Regions from separate parts of the Epibacterium sp. MM17-32 genome, predicted to be linked through region 1. Evidence: riboswitches for the same ligand, from Rfam matches in the RefSeq annotation. Region 1 holds a riboswitch; each other region holds the start of a gene.

Region 1 (4,603 bases):
ATTTGGCTCCGATCCCGGAGCTCTATGTATCTTATGACTCCGCGCAGAAACTGAAGGTCGAAGCCGCTGAACTGACCAGCCATGACCTTTCCCCGCGCCAGATTTGCGATCTAGAACTTTTGATGAACGGCGGGTTCAACCCGCTCAAGGGCTTCCTCTCCGAAGAGGACTACAACGGCGTTGTCGAGAACATGCGCCTGGCGGATGGCCAGCTGTGGCCGATGCCGATCACCCTGGACGTCTCCGAGGACTTCGCCTCCTCCATCGAAATCGGCCAGGACATCGCCCTGCGCGACCAGGAAGGCGTGATCCTCGCCACCATGACCGTCACCGACCGTTGGGAGCCGAACAAGGCCCGCGAGGCGGAAAAGGTCTTTGGCGCCGATGACGAGGCGCATCCGGCGGTGAACTACCTGCACAACCAGGCGGGCAAGATCTACCTCGGCGGCCCCGTGACCGGCATCCAGCAGCCCGTCCACTACGACTTCCGCGCCCGCCGCGACACCCCGAACGAGCTGCGCGCCTATTTCCGCAAGCTGGGCTGGCGCAAGGTCGTGGCCTTCCAGACCCGCAACCCGCTGCACCGCGCCCACCAGGAGCTGACCTTCCGCGCCGCGCGTGAAGCCCAGGCCAACCTGCTGATCCACCCCGTCGTCGGCATGACCAAACCGGGCGATGTGGACCACTTCACCCGCGTGCGTTGCTACGAGGCGGTGCTGGACAAATACCCGGCAGCCACCACCTCCATGAGCCTCCTGAACCTGGCGATGCGCATGGCCGGCCCGCGGGAGGCCGTCTGGCACGGGCTGATCCGCAAGAACCACGGCTGCACCCATTTCATCGTTGGCCGCGACCACGCCGGCCCCGGCAAGAACTCCGCCGGCGAAGATTTCTACGGCCCCTATGACGCGCAGGACCTGTTCCGCGCCCATCAGGAGGAAATCGGCATCGAAATGGTCGACTTCAAGCACATGGTCTATGTGCAGGAGCGCGCCCAGTACGAGCCCAACGACGAGATCGCCGACAAGGATGACGTGACCATCCTCAACATCTCCGGCACCGAGCTGCGTCGCCGCCTGGCCGAAGGTCTGGAAATCCCCGAGTGGTTCTCCTTCCCCGAGGTGGTGGCCGAGCTGCGCAAGACCAAGCCGCCGCGTTCGCAGCAGGGTTTCACCGTGTTCTTCACCGGCTTCTCCGGCTCCGGCAAATCCACCATCGCCAACGCGCTGATGGTCAAGCTGATGGAGATGGGCGGCCGTCCGGTGACGCTCTTGGATGGCGACATCGTGCGCAAGAACCTCAGCTCCGAGCTGGGCTTCTCGAAAGAGCACCGCGATCTCAACATCAAGCGCATCGGCTATGTCGCCTCCGAGATCACCAAGAACGGCGGTATCGCCATCTGTGCCCCGATCGCGCCCTATGCGGCCACCCGCCGCCACGTGCGCGAGGAAATCGAACAGTACGGCGCCTTTGTCGAGGTGCATGTCGCCACCTCGATCGAGGAATGCGAACGCCGCGACCGCAAGGGTCTCTACAAGCTGGCGCGTGAGGGCAAGATCAAGGAATTCACGGGCATTTCCGACCCTTACGACGTGCCGCAGAACCCGGAGCTGAGCGTCGAAACCGAGAATGTCGAGGTCGACAACTGCGCCCATCAGGTGCTGCTCAAGCTGGAAAGCATGGGCCTCATCAACGGCAACTGATCCTGCCGCGCCCTGACCAATCGCAAACGGCCCGCCCTTCCCGGCGGGCCGTTTTTCTATTCTGCCTCGCCAGTTCCCGGGGCCAGCCTCCCGGGGGCGTGAATTCCGACTGGACAGGCCACGCGGTTCCTGCAATCCTTTCCGCGATGGTGCCCGGATCGACAGGTCCGGCTGAAAAGGGAATACGGTGCAGGCGCCTTGCCTAAATCCGTGACTGCCCCCGCAACTGTAAGCGGCGAGCCTCTCCAAAGACGCCACTGGACCTCGGGTCCGGGAAGGTACGGAGACGGGCTGCGACCCGCGAGTCAGGAGACCTGCCATCTCGGGTGCGACGCGGTCGCGCCTCAGTCACTTTTTACCCGGGCGGGGTGCCCTGGGACGGAGAGACCGACATGGCCCGCACTGGACCTGACACATCGCCGTTGCCCGTTTGGCCCGCCCCTTTGCGCGGAGGGCGTGATGATTCTTGAACTGACCATCCGACAACTTGACGTGGGCCCCCTGCCCGCCCAAGAGGCAGACCGCATGGCCCAGCTGGGCTACATGCAATGGCTGGGCGCGCTCAATGGCCGGGCGAGCTACCACCGCGAAGCGCAACATGCGCTGGACCTAGCCGTCCCCTTTGCCGAGGTGTCGCCGGCGGTTGCCGCCTTCTGTGACCTGCTGCGGGCCTCGCTGCATATGCCGCCGCAGCCGCTGACGTTGACGCTGCCGCCGCGCACCCGGCGTGGGGGCGCCGCCGCCCGGCGCAGCCGCCGCATGCCGCAGTGATCTCCTGACCCACCGGCCCGCGCGCCCGCCGCCCCCCGGACCAAGTCCCCGCCTGCACGGGCAAGCCAGAGGCGCCGCTGTTGCACAGAGATGAAGAATCACGTCAGGCACCGGCGCCTGATGTGTCTTGCCGCAGCGCGCTACGGCTTGCGGCCCGGCGCCAACTGGCTGTCCCGCCCCGGCATCTCCCGTCTCAGCACCTGCACGCGCGCGCCGCCGGCACTCTGGTCTGCGGCGCGGTCCGGTCGACTGTTTGCCGCCATTGCCGGACTGTCACAAAACCGTTACAGACGCGACGCGCAGATACAGAGGAGAGGACAGGTGTCCAAGACCGATCTAGAGCCGCGTCACCTTGAAACGCTGGACCGCGACCTCGATCGCCTGTCCTCGCTGGAACAGGCCACCGCATTTGTGGGCCGATCCAACGTCGGGTTGGGGATCGCCTTCGTGTTCATCCTGATCGTCGCCGCGGCGACCGGTCTGATCGTGGGGGATGCGGACAATACCGTCATCGTCGTCATCGCCGCCGCTTTCGGGGCCTATATGGCGCTGAACATCGGCGCCAATGACGTGGCCAACAACATGGGCCCCGCGGTGGGCGCCAATGCGATGTCGATGGGCTTTGCCATTGTCGTCGCCGCGATCTTCGAAAGCGCCGGGGCGCTGATCGCGGGGGGCGACGTGGTCTCGACCATCGCCAAGGGCATCATCGCACCCAGCAGCATGGCCAGCTCCACCATCTTTATCGCCGCGATGATGGCGGCGCTGCTGGCCTCGGCGCTCTGGGTCAACCTCGCCACCTGGATCGGGGCCCCGGTCTCCACCACCCATGCGGTGGTCGGGGGCGTCATGGGCGCGGGCATTGCCGCTGCCGGGTTTGCCGCCGTGAACTGGCCCAAGATGGGGGCGATCGCCGCCAGCTGGGTGATCTCGCCGATGCTGGGCGGTCTGATCGCCGCCGCCTTCCTGTGGTTCATCAAGTCCCGCATCATCTACCGCGACGACAAGATCGCCGCCGCCCGCACCTGGGTGCCGGTGCTGGTGGGCATCATGGGCGGCGCCTTTGCCGCCTATCTCTCGGTCAAGGGGCTGAAACGGATCGTCAAGATCGAGCTGACCGACGCGCTGCTGATCGGGGTCGGTGTGGCACTGGCGATCTGGCTGGTGATGATCCCGGTGATCCGCCGCCAGTCGCGGGGGCTGGAGAACCGCAACAAGTCGCTGAAGGTGCTGTTTGCGATCCCGCTGATCGTCTCCGCGGCGCTGCTCAGCTTTGCCCATGGCGCCAATGACGTCGCCAATGCGGTGGGGCCGCTGGCGGCGATCGTGCAGGCCTCGACCTCCGGCGATTTCACCCAGGCCGTCTCGATCCCCTTCTGGGTGATGATCATCGGCGCCTTCGGGATCTCCTTCGGCCTGTTCCTGTTCGGCCCCAAGCTGATCCGCATGGTCGGCAGCCAGATCACCAAGCTGAACCCGATGCGCGCATATTGCGTGGCGCTGTCGGCGGCGATCACGGTGATCGTGGCCAGCTGGCTCGGCCTGCCGGTCAGCTCCACCCATATCGCCATCGGCGGTGTGTTCGGGGTCGGTTTCTTCCGCGAATGGGACACCGAGCGCCGAATGCGCAAGGCCAAGACCGCGGCCCCGGACGCCCCCCGCATCGGCGCTGCCGAGCGCCGGCGCCGCAAGCTGGTGCGCCGGTCGCATTTCATGACCATCGTCGCGGCCTGGGTCATCACCGTTCCGGCCGCCGCCACCCTGTCCGGCGGGCTGTTCCTGCTGATCTCCCGCCTGCTGGGCTGACCCGCCCCCCGGACGGATCTGAAACACGCGGCCCGCCCCTGCCGGCGGGCCGTTTTGCATGTCTGGCCGCGGGTGACCGGCGGCGGCGGCGCTGGTATCGCCAGGGCAGGCCCGCAGCCGCCCCCAGAGCCGCCGCCTCACGACATCACCGGGTGCCCTTCGAACTGCTCGGCGGAATCACAAATCGGCAACCAGGCGGGCTTCTCGGCGACGAACTCGTGAAAGCGATTGCGCAGGTCGAGGTCGCCATCCAGCGCATGGGCCGAAATCGGGAAGCTCTCCTCCTGCGACAGGATCTCCCCCAGCGAGGTGCCGCACCGCCG
Region 2 (4,603 bases), on a different contig from region 1:
TCCACGCATAGATTTGCGCGCGGTTGATGTCTCGGGTCGAGGCCTCCGCCGGGAAAAACAGGGTCAGCGACAGCCCCTGATCGACGTGCTGCGTTGCCGCCGCATAAGTGTCGATGATCGCCTCGGGACCGATGTCATAGGCATCGCGGTAATACTCGAGGTTGTCGTTGGTCATATAGGGCGCGGGATAGTAGACGCGACCGATTTTGCCTTCCTTGCGGATCTCGATCTTGGCGGTGATCGGGTGGATCGAAGAGGTGGCATAGTTGATATAGCTGATCGAGCCAGTGGGCGGCACCGCCTGCAGATTGCGGTTATAAAGCCCGTGCTTCATCACCTTGTCGCGCAGCGCTTCCCAGTCCTTGCGGGTCGGGATCTCAATGCCTGCGGCCTCAAACAGCTCTTTGACCCGGTCGGTTTCCGGCAGCCAGTCCTGACCGACATATTTCTCAAAGAAGCTGCCATCGGCATAGGCGGAGTCTTCAAAGCCTTTGAACTTTGCCTTCTTCTCTTTTGCCAATGCGTTAGAGGCGCTGAGCGCATGATACAGCACGGTGCAGAAGTAGATATTGGTGAAATCCACCCCTTCTGCGCTGCCGTAATGGATGCGCTCGCGGGCGAGGTAACCATGCAGGTTCATCTGACCGAGACCAATAGCGTGGCCTTCTTCGTTGCCCTTGCGGATGGAGGGTACAGAATCGATGCTCGACATTTCCGACACGGCATTGAGCGCGCGGATCGCGGTGCCCACGGTGCTGGCCAGATCGCCACCGTCCATCGCACGCGCGATGTTCATGGAGCCGAGGTTGCAGGAAATATCCGTGCCCATCTGCGCATAAGACAAATCGTCGTTGAACGCGGAGGCCTCGTTCACCTGCAGGATTTCGGAGCAGAGGTTTGACATGGCAATGCGGCCCGCGATGGGGTTTGCGGCATTCACCGTGTCTTCAAACATGATGTAGGGATAGCCGGATTCAAATTGAATTTCGGCAATGGTCTGGAAGAACGCGCGGGCGTTGATCTTCTTTTTGCGGATCTGCGGGTTGTCCACCATCTCGTGATATTTCTCGGTGACCGAGATTTCCGAGAAGGCCTGACCGTAGACTTTTTCCACGTCATGCGGCGAGAACAGATACATGTCCTCGTTTTTCTTGGCGAGTTGGAAGGTGATATCCGGGATCACCACGCCCAGCGACAGCGTCTTGATGCGGATCTTCTCATCCGCATTTTCGCGCTTGGTATCCAAGAAACGCAGAATGTCCGGGTGATGCGCGTTCAGATAGACCGCGCCGGCGCCCTGACGCGCGCCCAGCTGGTTGGCATAAGAAAAACTGTCCTCAAGAAGCTTCATCACCGGGATGACGCCCGAAGACTGGTTTTCGATGCCTTTGATCGGGGCACCATGCTCGCGAATGTTGGTCAGCATCAAGGCCACGCCACCGCCGCGTTTCGACAGCTGCAGGGCAGAGTTGATGCCGCGCCCGATCGACTCCATGTTGTCCTCAAGACGCAACAGGAAGCAGGACACAAACTCGCCACGCGCCTTTTTGCCCGCATTGAGGAAGGTGGGTGTTGCGGGCTGGAAGCGGCCGTCGATGATCTCCGACATCAGCTTCATCGCGAGTTTTTCATCCCCGCGCGCCAGCGTCAGCGCATTCATCACTACGCGGTCCTCGTAGCGCTCCAGATAGCGCTGCCCATCGCGGGTTTTCAGCGTGTAGGACGTGTAATATTTGAACGCGCCGAGGAAGGACGGGAAGCGGAATTTCTTGCCATAGGCCGCATCCCAGATCTTGCGCTGGAAATTGAGCGAGTATTGATCCAGCACTTCGGGTTCGTAGTAACCTTCCTCAACCAGGTAGCGCAGCTTCTCGTCCAGCGAGTGGAAGAAGACGGTGTTCTGGTTCACATGCTGAAGAAAATACTGCCGGGCCGCCATGCGGTCAGCCTCGAACTGGATGTTGCCCTCGTCATCATAGAGGTTCAACATCGCATTCAGCGCGTGATAGTCGAGGTCGGCGGTTACGCTTGCGTCAAGCATGTCTGCTGCTCCTGTGCCGCCCAGAACCGGGCGAGGCCCGCGCGGATGCGGGCGATGTCTGTTTCGGTTCCCGCCAACTCAAAGCGGTAGAGGACGGGGACATTACATTTTTTGGCAATCACATCCCCGGCGAGGGCGAAGGTGGTGCCAAAGTTGCGGTTGCCCCCGGCAATCACGCCCCGCAGAAGGGCACGATTGCGCGCGTTGTTCAGAAATTTGATGACCGGTTTCGGCACCGCGCCACGCCCTTCGCCATCGGCAAAGGTGGGCGTGACCAAAACATAGGGCGCATCTACGTCCGGGAAAGGCTCTGTCTGCGGCAGCCGCAGAGCCTCCAGTCCCAGTTGCTCCATCAAACGGGCCGTATTGCCCGAACGGGAGGAGTAGTAGACAAGCCCGGTCACTCTGGTGCCTTAGGCCAACTGGCCGATCAGGTCGGGACGGAATCCTGCCCAGTGATCGTCGCCTGCGACAACGACAGGAGCCTGACGATACCCCAACCCCTGGACCATCTCCATGGCGGCGGCATCCTCGGTCAGGTCGACGAGATCAAAAGAGATCCCCTTGGCCTCCAGCGCGCGGGTGGTGGCGGTGCATTGCACGCAGGCCGGTTTAGAATAGACAGTGATGCTCATCTGCAAGGTCCCCTCAGGTGGTATCTGCTCGTATGTCTGGTCAGGCGAAAACGGACACGAGAACCCGGCGCTGACCAAAGCACCGAACCACGCGTCCGGGCCCTCCGCCTCGGTCGTCGTTCAGTTGCTTTGGCAGGTCTCCTGACTTTGCGGCTCAGACGCCCGGTCCCCCTTCCCAATGCCGGTCATGCATCAGTGGTCCAGGATAGGCTTGCCGCTTACAGTTGCGGGGGCAGCGCCGGATTTCCACCGACTTCCCTCTTCACCCGCGAGTCACCCCGCAGGCACCAAAGCACCCGCATATTGCGTCTTTTGTTAGGGAACTGTCAATATATGGTTATTCACACAGGGGGGCATTTCCTGTGGATGAATCACGTGTCGCGCGCAGTCTCCGAGGGGGTCACGGCAGCAGGCTGGTCGGATCGTCAACGGCAACCAAACGTTTTGCGGTTCCGAACCCCAGTTCGACCAATTGCTCGGACGGGCAGGTGCTGGCAGCGCCACCGGCCTGGCGAAACCCCTTGAGGCGTCCGATGTCGATCGATTTCATGGCCTCCACCGCGAGACCGTAGTGATGACCGTCCTTTTCCAGGATCATTATGCCAGACTCCGATCCGAACTGGCCATCGCCGTGCCCGCGGCGGCGCGCGCAGTCATAGACCGGCATCAGGCGGCTTTGATAGGAAAGGTTGGCGAGGTGGCCGTCGTAATCTGCCCCTGAGATGCTGTTCGGCAGACGCATGATCTCGCTTACGGCTTCGATCGGGACGGCAAAGTCCCCACCTGCGGACACCGTCAGATAGCGCCCCGACGCAGAGCGCAACGCGGCGAGACGGTTTTCATCATACGCCGGTTCCGTGCCGACAGGGTGGTCCGAGGGTTTGCCCTGGGCATCTTTGACCGCGATCTGGGGCGTGGTCTTGAGGCGATGTGATGTTTCGGCCAGTTGCAACAGGTCCGGGTCCTGTCGGCAAGCGGCCACGTCGATCACCAGACACTGCTCATCCTGTTCGTCAATATGGACACCGCTGAACAGCTCCCGGCGTGAGGTGACGCTGGGCGGAAAATCATAGACCGCGCCTGCCTCAATGTTCATGACACTGACAACCTGGTCGACATGAAAGGCCAGCGCATGATCGTCGGGAAATTCAATAATGATGCCTGCCGCCGCCTCCGGCCTCTCTCCCGTACTGGCGAACCCGAGGTTTTCCAGCGTGTCCAGCATCGGCATTTCCATACCGTGGCGCTGGATCAGACCCAGGCAGGAACTGCCGTTTATCGGCCAGGGGCTGAGCGGACTGGTGGGAACCGTGGAGGCGATATCCGACATGGCGATCAGGAAATTCCGCCCGCCCACGCGGAAGCGGATATAGGGCAGGCGCTTGATGCGGGCCCGCTGGCGCGCGGTTTCGGAGATCTCGTCCGACGGTGCTTGTGGCACATTCAGCAACTCGGGAACCGACAGCATCGAGAAATGCCCGTTGGTTTCGCAGATATAACCGCCGCTGATCAGAACGTCTTCATTGTCGGGGAGGTTCTGATGCCAGGTGTCCCCCAGTTGCAGCAGGCAGCGCACCGAATCCACAAGCAGTCCGGCGACTCGTCCTTCGGCGCGGATGACGACGATGACACCGCCGGCCGGAGTGGCCCCCTGTGCCGTGTCTTCCGGCGTGGTGCCTGTGTGCAGGCTGGCTTCGGCGCCCAGCCTTTGGTGCAGGCTTTGCACCGGGATCGCCTTGCCACGCAACAGGACCGCCCCGAGGAGATCCTGGTGTTGGCCGGGGAGGCGCTGAAACCGCTCCGGCGCAGGAATGACCTCGCGCACTTGGTGGATCGGGATTGCGAACAGCATGCCTCCGATCTCGACCACGCCGACCAGCTGGTCCGCGGGGTCGGCGCAGGTGTCCGGTTCAGCTGCGCGGTCTGA
Region 3 (4,603 bases), on a different contig from region 1:
CCAGCAGGTCCGGCGCCGACAGGGCCAGCACTTCCAGCGGCATGTGGCCGGAGCCACCAAAGCCCTGCTCATCCGCGATATTGCGCAGCCCCGCTGCCCGCAGGATCTGGCCTGCGAGGGTGCGGCTGCCGGAGGTAAACCCATTGGCGGCATAGAGCGCGGCGCGCGGCGCATCCGGCGCGGCGTGCTCCAGTCTTTCCAGGCGTCTGTCGTAGTCGGCCAGCAGGGCCCGGGCGGCCTCTTCGCGGTCCAGAACCTCTCCCATCCGCAGGATGCGGTCGCGCACATCCTCAAGCGCGTTGGCAGGTTGGAACACCACCACCGGCACCCCGAGGCGCCGCAGCATATCGGTGGTGGCCCGGGTCGAATAGGCACCGGCAATCACCAGATCGGGCTGCAGGAGATAGATCTCTTCGGCCAGACCGTGATTGACGGGATACGCCATGGCCACGTCAGCCATGGCCGAGGCGCGGGTGTCCCGCGCGATGTAGGAGACCGACGCCAGCTGGCCCGGCGCCGCAAGCAGCATCGCCAGCTGGTCCGTACACAGGTTCATCGACACCACGCGCGACGGCCCGGCAAAGGCACCGGTGGCGGCCCACAGAAGGGCCAGGGCTATGCCGGGCAGCCTGCGCATGGATCAGAACGATGCCCGGACGCCGACAAAGACCTCGCGGCCATTTGCAAAATACCCCCAGGATTCCTGATAGTCTTCATCCAGCAGGTTCGTCACCCGCGCGGTCAGCTGTGCATTGGCCGTCAGGTCATAGGTGGTGGCCAGATCCACGACAGTGAAGGACGGAAGCTCTGCCGTCGGGGTGCCGGTCGCGAAGAACTGGCGGCCGTGATTGCCGGAGACGTGACGCACATCCAGGTTGACCGTGCCGCGCCCGGCATAGGCCTGCGCCGCCACCGACAGGCGTAGCTCGTGTTCTGGCCGGCGCACCTGCACCGCACCGGTCGCGGTTTCGGCATCCGTGTAGGAATAGGCGCCGCTCAGATCCAGCCAGTCCAGCACGGCAAAGGAGGTTTCCAGCTCAAACCCACGCGACTTGCTGGTGCCCGGGATGTTGACAGCTGTCATGCCCGAGCCCTGGATCAGATTGTCGACGTCATTCCGATAGAGTGTCACCGCCAGCTCACCGCGATCGCCAAGACCGAAGTCCGCGCCCAGTTCGTAGCTGGTGCTTTCCTCCGGCTTCAGGTTCGGATTGCCGGCAAAGGAACCGGGAACAAAGCCGAATTGCTCGAACATCGTCGGGTTCACAAAGGCCCGCCCGGCGGCACCGCGCACGCGGATGTCGCGGCCGGGCAGTTGATAGGACACCGACAGGTTCCAGGTGGTTGCATTCTCGAAGGTGTCGTTAAAGTCGTGGCGCAGCCCGGCCTGAAGGTCGAGACCATTGGCCAGTTCCCCCTGATACTCCAGTGCGACGGCCTCGCTGTTGCGCTCGAACGCGGTGCTGCCGGTGAAGGACGCCGTGTAGGTCTGTTCTTCGGCCTCCAGCAGCAGGTTCAGGCGGTGTGCGGACTGATCCAGCCCCGCCCCATCCAGTGCAAAGTTGCCCAGGTATTTGAACGCGCGGTGCGTCGACTCGCTGGAGGACGGGCCAAAGGCGCCATCCCGGGACTGGTTCTCCTGGTCGGTGCCGCTGATGGAAAACCGGTGCCTGCTGCGCCCGGAGGCGCTGTCGGCCTCCAGCCACAACGAGCCGAACACTTCGTCGCGGTCGGTGTTTGCCGGGCTTTCCACCAGATAGCCTTCAGAGGTCGGAGACGTGGAGCCAAAGGGGAGCGTGTCCTCGCTGCCATAGTGCTGCCACGTGCGCCGCAGGGTGAAACCGGTGGTGATCTGATCCGTAATCTCATACCGACCGGTCAGGTTCACTGTTTCCCGGTCGTTGAACTCGGTGTCGCCGCCATCCAGCCGCGAACCGTCCTCGCCATCGGTCTGGCGCGTGTCGACGGAGAAGTTCAGCTCGCCGCGCTCGAACCGCTGCCGCACATAGGCATTGGCAGCACGGGTGCTGTTGGAGCCGAATTCAACCCCGCCGCCATAAGAAGTACCCGGCTTTTCCGCCCGCTTGGTGGTGATCGAGATCACGCCAGAGACGGCATTGGCGCCATACAGCGCCGATTGCGGGCCGCGCAGCACTTCGATGCGTTCGATATCGCTGACGGTCAGGCCGCTGAGGATGTACTCGCCGCCCGACCCGGTATTGGCTTCGACCCCGTCGATCAGCACCAGCACGTGGTTGCCTTCGCCGCCGCGGATCCGCACTTGGGTAAAGCCGCTGCCGGTCGAGTTCACCGCCACGCTGGGGACGCCGCGCAGGGCATCTTGCAGGGTGGTAACTCCGCGTGTTTCAAGCTCTTGCGCGGTAATGACCGAGACCGAGCGACCATAGTTGTCCGCCTCGATCGGGGTCAGGCCGCCGGAGACGATGATCTCGCCGAGATCGATGACACCGCCCTCCTGAGCGGTTGCGATTGCGGGGGCGACCACCAGTGCGGCGGCCAGTGACAGGCTTGCCTTGTCCATATTCCATTCCTCCCAGCCCGCGCGCAATACACACGCCAGGCACACTGCCCATACCGGGCAGCGGGTCCAAATTTCGGGTCTTTGGAAGGCTTTGCCCCCGCAGACGGTGAGAACTGCCACCACTACGGAAGTCCGTTGTCCTTGGCGCGCCCCGCACCCGGACAGGGTGATCCTCCTGGCAGGTCTCCTGACTCGCGGGTCGAAGCTTTGCCGCACCTTCCCACCCTTTCCGGGCAGTGGCATATCGTAGCATTGCTCTCCGCTCACAGTTGCGGGGGCAGTCACGGATTCGGCGCCTGTTGGCTACACCTCACCGTGTTCCCTTTTAACCGGGTGGTCTCCCAGCCGGACCAGAATGGCCGGGACTTAGGCAAAGTGACGTGATCCTGTCAAGCGCCAAAGCCCGGTGCGGCGACGGTGTTGCCCCGGCAGCGGCGTACAAATGCCCTGCCCCGACGCCGCAGGGTCAGAGTTGGGTCGGGTTCGGCGCATCGCCATAGACCGCCACCGGGTCGAAGGTCTTGCGCGCCTCAACAAAGGTCAGCGGCGTCCCGGCCTCTGCGCCATGTGGCACGGCGCGGTAGAAACAGGACCGATAGCCCACGTGGCAGGATGCGCCGGAGCCGGTCACATCGACACGCAGCCACAGGGCGTCCTGATCGTCGTCGATGCGCGCCTCGACCACGGTCTGAACCAGGCCGGAGGTCGCCCCCTTGTGCCACAGCACCTGCCGGGCGCGGCTGAAATAATGCGCCTCGCCGGTTTGGATCGTCAGGCGAAAAGCCTCGGCATTCATCCAACCCAGCATCAGCACCTCGCCCGTGGTTGCGTCCGTGGTGATGCAGGGCATCAGACCATCCTCGCCGAATTTGGGCGCAAGGTCGGTGCTTTCCTCGACCTGTTCCACGGTGGTGCGGGGCTGGAAGTGCAGTTGTGTCATATCGCCTTCTCCGGCTTCTTGTAAAACGTAGTGTTATAACGTAACAGTCCTGAACGAAAGGCAACACACTGTAAAGAGGCCAGCATGGTGATGACCGAGCAGGACAAACGCATTCCCGTGACCTTGCTGACCGGGTTTCTGGGGGCCGGGAAAACCACGCTGTTGAACCACCTGATCCGCGACCCCGACGCGGGGCGGATTGCCGTCATCATGAATGAGTTCGGCGATATCGGCCTGGACCATGACCTGATCGAAGAAGCCACCGAGGAGACCGTCCTGTTGCCGTCGGGCTGCCTGTGCTGTGCGATCCTGGGCGATCTGGCCAAGACGTTCGAGGACCTGATCGCAAAGCAGGACGCGGGTCAGGTGCATTTTGACCGGGTGGTGATTGAAACCAGCGGCATCGCCGATCCGGCACCGATCGTGCACACGCTGACGACCGATTACCAGATTGCGCAGGCCTTCCGGCTGGATGGGGTGGTGACCCTGGTGGATGCGGCGACGGGCATGGGCACGCTCGACCGGCAGTTCGAGGCGGTGCAGCAGGTCGCCATGGCCGATACGCTGATCCTGTCGAAGGCGGATCTGATCGACGGGTTTGACCTGTCCCGGCTCGAAAAACGCCTGGAGGGTCTGAACGCCACCGCCCCGCGTGTCCGGGCTGACCATGGGCGCGTGCCGGTGGGCACATTGTTTGGCCTCTCCGCCCTGCGCGACGGCGTAGCCGCGCCGGAGGTGGACCGCTGGCTGGGACTGTCGCAAGAGATCGCACAGCCCGATCCGCTGGCTGGGGTCTCCGGCTTTGCCGCCGCGGCGACGCCCCCGGCCCCGCTGGCCTTCAGCCCATCGGCGCCCGCCACTCATGACCATCGGATCATCTCCGCCTCGATCGCAGTGACAGATCCCATTGCCGCAAATGTCTTTGATTTCTGGCTCGACTCGCTGATTGCACTTAAGGGACAGAACATCCTGCGCATGAAAGGCATCCTGCACGTCGAGGGCCTGCAATACCCGTTTGTCTTTCACGGGGTGCAGCATATTTTTGACGCCCCTGTGCCGCTCAAAAGCTGGTCGGGCGCGGAGACCACCAGCCGCGTCGTTGTCATCGCGCGCGACATGGA
Region 4 (4,603 bases), on a different contig from region 1:
TGCCGGTGATCTTCATCACGGCCTTCCCCGAGCGTCTGCTGACGGGTGAACGGCATGAACCGGCGTTCATGATCGCCAAACCCTATGTTCCCGACCAGGTCATTTCCGCGATCAGCCAGGCCATGTTCTTTGCCTCGACCGATACGCTGACCAGCTGATCCACGGCAGCGTCGCCTTGGCGATTTCGACGGCCCGGCACTGTCCGGGCCGTTTGTGTTTGCGCGGCGGTGTCGGTGCAGCAGCGGCGCGGCGGCCAAAACGGCGCATGCGCAAACTAAAGGGGCCCCACACCCGATTGGATGAAGGGCCCCCTGCGGAATACATGCGTGCCTACGAGGCAGACAAAGCACGCAGCATCCAAGCCGCTTTTTCGTGGAAGGCCGCGCGTTCGGTGGCCAGGTCGCCCGTCACCATGTCCTTGCGCTGTTCGGCCAGCTCGATCAGCGCGTGCAGGCGGTGGGCCAGACGCATATGGTCCTTTTCAAGATCCTTGCACATTTCCCCGGCGCTCGGCATCTGGCCGAGGTCGTCGACAATGCTGTCGGACAAGACGCCGGTGATCTTGCCGGAGGTCAGGTGGCCGATGGCGCGGATGCGCTCTGCCAGCTCATCTGCCGCGGCAAACATGTTTTGGTACTGCTCTTCGGTCAGATTGTGCAGCGAGAAGAACAGCGGTCCTTCGACGTTCCAGTGGTAGATGTGGGTTTTCAGCGTCAGGCGGTAGGTATCCGCCAGCACATCGCTCAGCCCCTCGGCGATGGCGGTGGTGTCCCGGACGCCGGTCTCGACAGGTGCGATTTGCGGTTTGACGTTCAATGCGGTGCTCATGTCATGTCCTTTCTGCGTGGTGTGTCGGTCGATCCGATGCGTGCCTTCGGGTCAGCGGCGAACTGCCCGAAAGATCAACGCGGCGACGAACATCACCAGGAAGATGAAAAAGAGGATCTGCGCGATCCCGGCCGAGGCGCTGGCGATACCGCCAAAGCCAAAGACGGCCGCGATCAGTGCGATCACCAGGAATGTCAGGGCCCAACCAAGCATGGGGTGCCTCCTTTGCCGTGTTACAGTGCCCACCCTGTGCGGGCCTCGCAGACACAACGGCGCGCGGCGCGAATTGTTCCCGGAGAAACGCATCGTGGCGCCGTGGCCCGGACCGGGGCCGCGTGCTGTCGGTCCTGTCGCCGGTTGCAAAACAGTTGACATATTCACTCTGTTTGGCCCATGTCTGGGCCAGATGGTTCTCCGTCGCCTCAGATGCGCGGGGATGAAAAGGGAATACGGTGAGGTGTAGCCAAAAGGCGCCAAACCCGTGACTGCCCCCGCAACTGTGAGCGGCGAATGACCCTGCCTGATACCACTGGATGTCCATCCGGGAAGGTGCAGGGGAATGACGAACCGCAAGTCAGGAGACCTGCCATCTGACCCGATGTGTAACCTGGGCGGGGTGTCCCGGTGAACGGTGGTAGCTGTCTGACCTCCCGACCCGGGAGCGACGCCAACCTGTGTTCTGCCTATCCCCCGCACGCAAGAGCGGAGCCGCGGATGGCGCTGTGTGATCGAGACATGTGCAGAGCCGGTGACGCGCCGCGTGCCGCGCGGGTCCGGAGGGGGCGGTGATGGCTGCGACCCTGGAGGCACGTGGCCTGACCTGGGCGCCGCGACGCCGTGGCCCCCTGATCCTGCATGAAACCAGTTTCCACCTGCCCGCCGGGCGCGTGCTTGGGGTGGTCGGCGCCAATGGCGCTGGCAAGTCCAGCCTGCTGCGGCTCCTCTATCGCTATCAGTCGCCGCGCAGCGGGCAGGTGTTCGTCGATGGGGCCGACCTGTGGGCCATGCCGCCGCGGCAGGCCGCGCGCAGTGTGGCGGCGGTGCTGCAAGAGCAACCGACCGATTTCGGCCTGACGGTGAAGGACATCGTGGCGCTGGGACGTCTGCCCCATCGCGACGGTCTGGCCACATCAGGTCAGCGGGATGCGGCGATCATTGACTCCGCGCTGCGCAGGCTTGATCTGACCGGTTTTTCCCACCGCACGCTTGCCACCCTGTCCGGGGGCGAACGGCAGAGGGTCATGGTGGCCCGCGCCCTGGCGCAGGAACCGCAGGTGCTGATCCTCGACGAGCCGACAAACCACATGGATGTGCGTCATCAACTCGAACTGCTGGCGCTGATCCGGAACCTCGATCTGACCATCGTGACCTCGCTGCACGATCTCAATCTCGCTGCCGAGGTCTGTGATGACATTCTGCTGATGGCAGAGGGCCGCGTCATGGGCTTTGGCACACCCGGCGTGGTGCTGTCCGAAACGCGCGTCTCCCAGGCCTTTGGCGTGCAGGCCCGCCGCGACCACCTGGCCCGTGCGGGCCGGGATCACCTGACCTTTCACTTGTCCAATATCTCGCAGGAACACACCTCATGAAAAATATCCTCTTTCCCGTCGCGCTGGCACTGGCAGGCACCTCCACCTGGGCTGAAACCACGGTTCAGAGCTGTGATCGCGACGTGACCTTTGACAGCGTCCCACAAGCCGCGATCTCCAATGACGTCAACCTGACCGAAATGATGCTGGCGCTGGGGCTGTCCGATCATATGGTCGGCTACACCGGCGTATCGGGCTGGAAAACCCTGGACGCGGAAATGCGCGATGGCGTCGCAGCGCTGCCGGAGCTCTCTGCCCGCTATCCCTCCAAGGAGGTGCTGGTCGGTGCCGATGCGGATTTCTTCTTTGCCGGATGGAACTATGGCATGAAAGTCGGTGGCGAGGTGACCCCCGAGACCCTCGCCCCCTTTGGCATCAAGGTTTACGAACTCACCGAAAGCTGCATCCACATCGGCGACAAGCCCAAGGTCAGCATGGATGACATGTACAATGACCTGCTGAACCTCGGCCGGATCTTTGATGTGGAGGACAAGGCCGAGACCCTGGTCGCCGGCTACCGCGCCGATCTCGCCGCCTTTACCGAGGAGCTGGAAGCGGATGGTGAACCCCCGCGGGTGTTTGTCTACGACAGCGGCGAGGATACGCCTTTCACGGCGGGGCGCTATGCCATGCCCACCGCCCTGATCGAGGCCGCCGGCGGCAAGAACATCATGGATGATTTCGAGAAAAGCTGGGCCACCGTAACTTGGGAAGAGGTGGTGGACCGCAACCCGGAGATCGTGGTGATCGTGAACTACGGCGACGTCACCGCCGCGCAGAAACGGGACTTCATGATGCAAAACCCGGCCTTTGCCGAGATGGATGCGGTCAAGAACGACAGGTTCGTCGTGCTGGAGTATGTCGAAGCCACCCCCGGACCGCGCAATATCAAGGCCGTGAAAAAACTCGCCGCCGGGTTCTGGGGCGAATAACCGATGCAGGACAGCGAAGCGCATATTGGCCCACTGCGGCGCACGCGCACTGCACCGATGCTGCTTGTTGGCGGTCTTGCTGCGCTTCTGGTGTCGCTGTCCTTTGCCATCAGCCTCGGGGCGGTGCCGGTGTCGACCGGCACTGTCTGGGGGGTGCTGATCGACAAGATCTGGCCCGGCCTTGTGGAGCCGGTTTGGTCCAAAGGGCGGGCCGCGATCGTCTGGGATATCCGCTTTCCGCGTGCGCTGCTTGCGATCATGGTCGGCGCCGGGCTGGCGCTGGTCGGGGCCAGCCTGCAATCGGTGACCCGCAATCCGCTGGCAGATCCGCATTTGCTGGGGATTTCCTCTGGCGGGGCCTTTGGCGCGATCCTGGCCTTGCTGCACACCGGGTTGTTCCTTGGCCTGTTGACGGTTCCCTTGCTGGCCTTTGCCGGCGCTCTGGCGACAACGGCGGTGGTGCTCGGCGTCACGCGCCTGACCCAATCGACAACGGCGGATCGGCTGGTGCTGGCGGGGGTGGCGGTGTCCTTCATCGTGATGGCCGGGGCCAATGTGCTCATCTTTCTGGGCGATCCGCGGGCCTCTCACACCGTCGTGTTCTGGATGCTCGGGGGGCTTGGCATCGCGCAGTGGTCGCATCTGATCTATCCGTTGCTGATCCTGCTGGGCTGCGGCACCTGGCTCTGGTGGCGGCGGGCGGATTTCAACGCGATGACGGTGGGCGATGAAACCGCCGCCACCCTGGGCATCGCCGTGGCGCGGTTCCGGCTGATGACCTTTGTCATCGGCGCGCTCATCACCGGGGTGATGGTGGCGTTTTCCGGCATCATCGGCTTTGTCGGCCTCATGGTGCCGCATATCGTGCGGCTGATCTGCGGCGGGGACTATCGGCTTGTGCTGCCGGCAAGCGCCCTGTTTGGCGGTGTCTTCCTGCTCTGGGCGGATATTCTGGCGCGCACGGTCCTGGCGCCCGAAGATATTCCGATCGGCGTCGTGACCGGGCTGATTGGCGGGCTGTTCTTCATCTGGCTGCTGGGACGGCGCAAGGGCTAGCAGCGTACACGCGCGCCCCGCCGGCCAGATCCGCGGGGCGTGTTGACCAGGCTCAGCGGCTGAAGGTGATCTTCAGTGCAAACGGGAACTGCGCCCCGGGCAGCCCGTTCGGGGCCTTGGGGAACCGTCGTGCACTTGCAATGGCGCGCAAGGCGGCCTGATCGAAGGCCGCGACGCCGGACGAGCGCACAACGCGAT

The links. Region 1 has a riboswitch for cobalamin ahead of MHM88_RS07465 (hypothetical protein). Riboswitches for the same ligand answer to the same signal wherever they lie in the genome.
Region 2: it holds a riboswitch for cobalamin, as region 1 does, so the genes downstream of both, nrdH (glutaredoxin-like protein NrdH) here and MHM88_RS07465 (hypothetical protein) in region 1, are expected to answer to the same signal.
Region 3: it holds a riboswitch for cobalamin, as region 1 does, so the genes downstream of both, MHM88_RS02805 (TonB-dependent siderophore receptor) here and MHM88_RS07465 (hypothetical protein) in region 1, are expected to answer to the same signal.
Region 4: it holds a riboswitch for cobalamin, as region 1 does, so the genes downstream of both, MHM88_RS05310 (ABC transporter ATP-binding protein) here and MHM88_RS07465 (hypothetical protein) in region 1, are expected to answer to the same signal.

The regions. Positions count from the first base shown of each region.
Region 1 covers NZ_JAKRFC010000003.1:353,030-357,632, forward strand. The annotation lists gene MHM88_RS07460 (bifunctional sulfate adenylyltransferase/adenylylsulfate kinase) at 1-1,703, shown strand, start outside; cobalamin riboswitch at 1,834-2,040, shown strand; gene MHM88_RS07465 (hypothetical protein) at 2,163-2,474, shown strand; gene MHM88_RS07470 (inorganic phosphate transporter) at 2,796-4,280, shown strand; gene MHM88_RS07475 (GFA family protein) at 4,418-4,603, opposite strand, start outside.
Region 2 covers NZ_JAKRFC010000002.1:58,365-62,967, reverse strand. The annotation lists gene nrdE (class 1b ribonucleoside-diphosphate reductase subunit alpha) at 1-2,041, opposite strand, end outside; gene nrdI (class Ib ribonucleoside-diphosphate reductase assembly flavoprotein NrdI) at 2,023-2,445, opposite strand; gene nrdH (glutaredoxin-like protein NrdH) at 2,455-2,676, opposite strand; cobalamin riboswitch at 2,790-2,983, opposite strand; gene MHM88_RS03195 (chemotaxis protein CheW) at 3,077-4,603, opposite strand, start outside.
Region 3 covers NZ_JAKRFC010000001.1:585,552-590,154, forward strand. The annotation lists gene MHM88_RS02800 (ABC transporter substrate-binding protein) at 1-637, opposite strand, end outside; gene MHM88_RS02805 (TonB-dependent siderophore receptor) at 641-2,542, opposite strand; cobalamin riboswitch at 2,702-2,912, opposite strand; gene hisI (phosphoribosyl-AMP cyclohydrolase) at 3,009-3,482, opposite strand; gene MHM88_RS02815 (GTP-binding protein) at 3,567-4,603, shown strand, end outside.
Region 4 covers NZ_JAKRFC010000002.1:482,834-487,436, reverse strand. The annotation lists gene MHM88_RS05325 (response regulator) at 1-158, shown strand, start outside; gene MHM88_RS05320 (Dps family protein) at 331-828, opposite strand; gene MHM88_RS05315 (DUF1328 domain-containing protein) at 880-1,041, opposite strand; cobalamin riboswitch at 1,219-1,434, shown strand; gene MHM88_RS05310 (ABC transporter ATP-binding protein) at 1,614-2,417, shown strand; gene MHM88_RS05305 (ABC transporter substrate-binding protein) at 2,414-3,349, shown strand; gene MHM88_RS05300 (iron ABC transporter permease) at 3,407-4,405, shown strand; gene MHM88_RS05295 (energy transducer TonB) at 4,458-4,603, opposite strand, start outside.